Xanthobacter dioxanivorans: one gene and its partner. The protein of the gene in region 1 interacts with the protein of each later gene in a pairwise test. Links are inferred from orthologs where the notes say so. Each region holds a gene or a part of one and is shown on either strand. Other genes may lie near its edges. The genes, in order: rho and hfq.

The links.
Region 2: the proteins of rho (region 1) and hfq interact in binary tests that used the Escherichia coli proteins (3 or more experiments, as listed by UniProt). The link is inferred for Xanthobacter dioxanivorans from one-to-one orthologs.

The regions. Positions count from the first base shown.
Region 1 is NZ_CP063362.1:1,620,549-1,623,783, forward strand. The notes cover bases 42-2,962. They hold rho (transcription termination factor Rho), read right to left. Parts: upstream 2,176-2,962; coding sequence 907-2,175; downstream 42-906. Other genes in these bases: EZH22_RS07700 (NifU family protein), read right to left, coding at 42-314; hemJ (protoporphyrinogen oxidase HemJ), read right to left, coding at 2,426-2,860; hemE (uroporphyrinogen decarboxylase), read right to left, coding at 2,884-2,962. Also shown: more of EZH22_RS07700, read right to left, coding at 1-41; more of hemE, read right to left, coding at 2,963-3,235. UniProt on the Escherichia coli protein: Facilitates transcription termination by a mechanism that involves Rho binding to the nascent RNA, activation of Rho's RNA-dependent ATPase activity, and release of the mRNA from the DNA template.
Region 2 is NZ_CP063362.1:4,442,395-4,445,648, forward strand. What follows is about bases 309-3,248. They hold hfq (RNA chaperone Hfq), read right to left. Parts: upstream 1,936-3,248; coding sequence 1,681-1,935; downstream 309-1,680. Other genes in these bases: hflX (GTPase HflX), read right to left, coding at 309-1,564; EZH22_RS20730 (D-amino-acid transaminase), read right to left, coding at 2,087-2,944; EZH22_RS20735 (TrkH family potassium uptake protein), read right to left, coding at 2,960-3,248. In the rest of the region: more of hflX, read right to left, coding at 236-308; more of EZH22_RS20735, read right to left, coding at 3,249-3,254. UniProt on the Escherichia coli protein: RNA chaperone that binds small regulatory RNA (sRNAs) and mRNAs to facilitate mRNA translational regulation in response to envelope stress, environmental stress and changes in metabolite concentrations.

The DNA of each region.
Region 1 (3,235 bases):
TCGTCCGCATCCGGGGCATCCGGCTTCACGCCCTCGGACAGGACCGGAGCACCGGACATGAAGTGCTCCATGATGGCGCCGAGAATGGCCGGCTTGATCTGCGGCCATTCGGCCTCCGCCTTGGTGACGGTGACGAAATCGGAGCCCAGGAACACCGCGGAGACGCCGCGCACGTCGAACAGGCGCTGGGCGAGGGGCGACAGGTCCGCGTCCTCGGCCGAGCGCAGATCAAGGGTGCCGTCTCCCAGGACCGAACGGCCAGGCAGGAACTTGAGCGTTGCGGGGTTCGGCGTGGTTTCCGTCTGAATGAACATGGCCCAATCCTCAAAAGAACGGTGCGGAACATGGCCCGCGCATTTGTCTTGAAGATAGGGGCTCCGTCGCCAAACGGAAAGGCCGGCCCCGGTAATGTCCCGAATTGACACGCTGCGCCGGGCGAGCCGGAACGCCGCCTGAACGAAAGGCGGCCGAATCGCTGCCGCCCGGATGTTGCCCGTCTGTTCCGTCCCTCCCGGCAGGGACCGGGCGAAGGGCCTGCGCCGCTGGCCGGCAGCCAGCACCCGCACGGCGCGCGCAATGGGCTGGCGGTGTGCCGATCCGGGACGCCCCGGCCGCGGCACGGAGAACAGCGGCGGAACGAAAAGAGGGCGAATCGGTCGCATCCGCCGGTTGCCCCTTCGTTCCCGGCAGGTTCGTTTTCGGCAGGTCCCGCGTTCCTGGCAGGTCCCGACCGATGCGTCTGCAGCTCCGGATGGCCAGGATCACGGCCGGTGCCCGGCGCGTGGTCCCAAGGCACGCGGACGGTTGCCCGCCCACAGGCGGCACAAAAGCAAATGCCCCGGCGGAGCCGGGGCATGAGGTTGGGCAGATGGACGGGCGGCCGCGGCGGGCCACCGGCGGCCACCCTCAGGTGTTCATGGAATCGAAGAAATCGCCGTTGGTCTTCGTCTGCCGCAGCTTGTCCAGCAGGAACTCGATGGCGTCCACCGTGCCCATGGGATTGAGGATGCGGCGCAGAACATACATCTTCTTGAGCGTGTCCGCGGGAACCAGGAGCTCTTCCTTGCGGGTGCCGGAGCGGGTGATGTCGAGGGCCGGGAACACCCGCTTGTCGGAGACCTTGCGGTCGAGGATGATTTCCGAATTGCCGGTGCCCTTGAACTCCTCGAAGATCACCTCGTCCATGCGCGAGCCGGTGTCGATGAGCGCCGTGGCGATGATGGTCAGCGAGCCGCCTTCCTCGATGTTGCGCGCCGCGCCGAAGAAGCGCTTCGGCCGCTGGAGGGCGTTGGCGTCGACGCCGCCGGTCAGCACCTTGCCGGAGGACGGCACCACCGTGTTGTAGGCGCGGCCGAGGCGGGTGATAGAATCCAGGAGAATCACCACGTCGCGCCCATGCTCCACAAGGCGCTTGGCCTTCTCGATCACCATCTCGGCGACCTGGACATGGCGCGAGGCCGGCTCGTCGAAGGTGGAAGAGACCACCTCGCCCTTCACCGAGCGCTGCATGTCGGTAACCTCTTCCGGCCGCTCGTCGATGAGCAGCACGATGAGGAAGCATTCCGGATGGTTGGCGGTGATGGATTTCGCAATGTTCTGCAGCAGCACCGTCTTGCCGGTGCGCGGCGGCGCGACGATCAGCCCGCGCTGGCCCTTGCCGATGGGCGCGACGATGTCGATGATTCGCGCCGAAAAGTCCTTCTTGCCCTGGGTCTCCTCGTGCTCGAGCTTGAGCCGCTCGTCGGGGTAGAGGGGCGTGAGGTTGTCGAAGTTGATCTTGTGCTTGGTCTTCTCGGGGTCTTCGAAATTGATCGTGTTGACCTTGAGAAGGGCGAAATAGCGCTCGCCTTCCTTCGGCGAGCGGATCTGTCCCTCCACCGTGTCGCCGGTCCGCAGGCCGAAGCGGCGGATCTGCGAGGGAGAGACGTAAATATCGTCGGGACCGGGCAGATAATTGGCTTCCGGCGAGCGCAGGAAGCCGAATCCGTCCTGCAGCACCTCGACCACGCCTTCGCCGATGATTTCGGTTTCCGTGGCTGCCAGCTGCTTGAGAATGGCGAACATGAGCTCCTGCTTGCGCAGGGTGCTGGCGTTTTCCACCTCGTTCTCCTCGGCGAAGGCGAGGAGCTCGACGGGCGTCTTGGACTTAAGGTCTTGAAGTTTCACTTCCCGCATAAGGGAAAGCCTCGATGGGTCTTGAGTATGCCGGTGCGGATCGCTGTGGGATCGCTACCAGGCGGAGGGGAGGGGTACGGGGATCGCAGGTCTTCAGGAGAAGCCGGGGCACGCAGCTGCCGCCTGGCGCTCCCGCCGGACCAATAACGGACCCGAAGTACAGGAAGCGCATTTGCCTGCGTTTAGGAAAGCGACAGGAGGATAGGCACCCCGGCGGTGCTGCGCAAGCCCTCCTTGAGGCGAAGTGAAATCAAAACGGTTTGACCACAACCAGGATGACGATGCCGATCATCAGCACGGTCGGCACCTCGTTGACCATGCGGAAGAAGCGGGCGGGGCGGGTGTTGCGATCCTGTGCGAAGGCGCGCACCCATCGGCTCTGAAAGCCGTGAGCGGCGGAAAGCGCCAGCACCAGCAGCAGCTTGCCGTGGAACCAGCCGGCCACGAACCAGCCGCCGGCAAAAGCGAGATAGAGGCCGGCGAGCCAGGTCGCGATCATCGCCGGATTGGCGATGGCCTTGAGCAGCCGGCGTTCCATGACCTTGAACGTCTCCGACTGCACCGAACCGGCCTCGGCCGCGCAATGATAGACCATCAGCCGCGGCAAATAGAGCAGGGCCGCCATCCAGGAGATCACGGCGATCACGTGCAGCGCTTTGATCCAGCTATATAAATCGTGAGCCATAGCGATCCGCTTCCAAGGTCGGGTCAAAGCGCGCGGCGAACCGCTTCCACCAGCTTTTCCACATGGGCGAGCGGCGTCTCGGGGCGGATGCCGTGCCCCAGATTGAAAATGTGGCGGGCACCGGCGAAGTCGGCGCGGATGCGCGCCACCTCCTCCTCCAGAGCAGAACCACCGGCGATCAGCCGCAGGGGATCCAGGTTGCCCTGGAGCACCAGCCGGTCGGACAGCCGGGCCCGCGCAGCGCCGCGATCCGCCGCCCAGTCGAGGCCGATGGCGGCGATGCCGGTGTCCTTCAGGCGCTCCAGCGCTTCCAGCGTCGCCCCCTTCGGAAAGGCGATGACATGCACGTGGGGGTGCAGCGCCTTCAGTCCCGCG
Region 2 (3,254 bases), 2.8 Mb from region 1 along the record:
CAGAAACGCAGCACGTGCTGGGGCAGGTCAAGGTCGTCCGCGACCTCGCTGATGGTCCGGAAGGCGTCCGGAGCTTTCTCCGTCTCGCGCGCGTCGCCCACCTGTGTTCCGCCTCGTCCGCCGAATCGCCCGCACCCTTACAGGGAATCATATCGGCGATCGATACTTGCGGGAAGCTGCGGAGGCGGCGCGTGAAGCGCTCGCCCCCGGCTTTTCACGACCTGCCTTTCGCACCCTACATGGGATGGACGCGGCGGGCTCCGAAGCGCCGGGCGATGAGACCCGCCCGATCCGGCGGAATGCGCAGGGCCACATGCACCTGCCCGTCGTCGCCGATGGAGCGCTCCAGCACCTCCCCGTGGCGATAGAGCCAGCCGAGCCCCTCCCCGTCCTCAGGCGGGAGTGTCACCGCCACCGTCACCCGGTCGGCGGTGATGCGCCGCTCCACCAGGGCCAGAAGGTTGTCGGTCCCCTCCCCGGTCAGGGCCGAGACGGGGACGGGGCCGTCGCCCACGTCGGCGCGACTGGCCCGGTTCTGCGTTTGCTCGCGCGCCTCGGGCGAGAGGCGGTCGATCTTGTTCCACACCTCGATCACCCGCCCGCCTGGCTGCGGATCGACGCCGAGGTCGGTGAGCACGTCGTCCACGTCCGCCCCCTGGGCGTCGGTGTCGGGATGGGAGATGTCGCGCACGTGCAGGATCACGTCCGCCTCCAGCACCTCCTCCAGCGTCGCCCGGAAGGCGGCGACGAGCTGAGTCGGCAGCTCGGAGATGAAGCCCACCGTGTCGGACAGGATGATGCGGGTGCCGTGGGGCAGGGCGACGGCGCGCAGGGTGGGATCGAGGGTGGCGAAGAGCAGGTCCTTCGCCATCACCTCGGCCCGCGTCAGCCGGTTGAAGAGGGTGGACTTTCCGGCATTGGTGTAGCCCACGAGGGCAACCACCGGGTACGGCACCTTTTTCCGGCTCTTGCGGTGCAGGCCGCGGGTGCGCTTGACCTGCTCCAGTTCCTTCTCGATGCGCACGATGCGCTCGCCGATGAGCCGGCGATCCGCCTCGATCTGGGTCTCGCCCGGGCCGCCGAGGAAGCCGAAGCCGCCGCGCTGGCGTTCAAGGTGGGTCCAGGACCGCACCAGGCGGGAGCGCTGGTAGTTGAGATGGGCGAGCTCCACCTGCAGCGCGCCTTCCTTGGTGCGGGCGCGCGTGCCAAAGATCTCCAGAATCAGAGCGGTGCGGTCCACCACCTTGGCGGACCATGCTTTTTCCAGGTTTCGCTGCTGCACCGGGGAGAGCGCCGCGTCAAAGAAGACGAGGTCGACCTCCTCGGCTTTCACGATGCCGGCCAGTTCTTCCACCTTGCCGGTGCCGAGGTAGGTGGCCGGGCGGATCTCCGACAAAGGCACGATGCCCGAATAGACCACCTGGAGGTCGATGGCGGCGGCAAGGCCCACCGCTTCCTCAAGGCGCGCGTCCGGGCCACGGCGCTCAGGGACGCCGCGGGTGGCACGCTTCGATAGAATTGGGGTGATCACCGCGCATCGCGTCGGCGGCGCGCGGCGGTCGATGCCGCCGCGGCCCTCCTTCTCCCGCCCGCCGGATGGACCCGTGTCCCGTTCCGGCTTGCTGGCAGCCCCCTCGCCTTGCGATCTGGCCCCCTTGGCGGATCCGCGCTCCACGCTGCTTATGCCTTTTCTCCCGCATCATCGGTGGGATCGAACAATTGCACCGGATGTCCCGGCATGATGGTGGAAATGGCGTGCTTGTAAACCAGCTGGGAATGTCCGTCGCGGCGCAGCAGCACGCAGAAATTATCGAACCAAGTGACGACGCCCTGCAATTTCACCCCGTTTACCAGGAATATCGTGAGAGGTGTCTTGTTCTTGCGGACGTGGTTGAGGAAAGTGTCTTGGAGATTTTGTGTCCGTTCCGCCGCCATTTTCGTATCCGTTTCTTTCGGCGTTAAGCCCACGGCGGACACACGCAACGACTGTGCCTCCGCAGTGGGAGTTGGGGACGCTAGAATGGCACAGCCCCGTCGCGGCGCAATAATATTTTGCCCCGCAACATAGGCGTGGCCTTGGACAGGCTCAGCTCACTTCCGAAAAGTCGTGGAATTTCAAGCGCAAGGTGGTGGCGATCGGCCCCGGCACGCCCTGCCCCACCAGCACGCCGTCGAGCCGGACCACCGGCATCACAACCGTGGTCGCGGCGGTGATGAAGGCTTCGGACGCGGCGTGCGCCTCGGCCACCGTGAAGGCCCGCTCTTCCAGCTGGTAGCCCAGCGCCTTCGCCACCTCCAGCACCACCGTGCGGGTGATTCCGCGCAGAATCCCGCCCTCCGCGGGGCGGGTGAGGATGCGTCGGTCCGGGGTGACGATCCACGCATTGGTGGAGGCGCCCTCGGTCACCGTGCCGTCGGGGGCGACGAACCAGGCCTCGCGTGCCCCCGCCTCCTTGGCCTGCTGCTTGGCCAGCACGTTGGGAAGGAGCGAGGTGGACTTGATGTCCACCCGGGGCCAGCGGTTCTCGGGCACGGTGATCACCGCCACGCCCTTGGCCGCGGTGGCATCCTGCGCCGCGCGATCGGTGCGGCGGGCGGTGACCACAACCGAAGGGGCCGTGCCGGGCGGTGGAAAGGGGTGGTCGCGCCGCGCCACGCCCCGGGTCACCTGGAGATAGACCATGCCGTCGGTGACGCTGTTGCGGCGCACCACCTCGTGCAGCACGGCGGAGAGGGCGGCGTGGGTCATGGGGGTGGGAATCGCCAGTTCCCGGAGCGAGCGGTCGAGCCGCTCCAGATGGCGCCTTTCATCCACGAGCCGGCCGCCGAGGACCTCGCAGACCTCGTAGACGCCATCGGCGAACTGATAGCCGCGATCCTCCACGTGCACACTGGCGTGGCGGTGAGGCAAATAGCGTCCGTTGACATAGGCGATGCGCGACATGAATCCCTGCTTCGGTCAGGTGCGCCAGACGGCGAGATGGAGGACCACGAAGAGCCCGATGATTTCCAGCCGCCCCGCCACCATGCCCAGCACCGCCACCAGGACGGACCCCACCGGCAGGGAGGAGATGGCCGGCCAGCCGAGGCCTGCGGCGTCGTAGACCGGCCCGGTATTGGTGACGACCGCCGCGGCGGCGGCCAACGCCGCCTGGAAGCTCGGCAAGCCGGGGCTGAGGGCGATGGCGCACACGCCGAACAGGAAGGCGAGGCTCGCCGCGCCGGCCCAGATGCCGCGCATGACCGAGCCCACG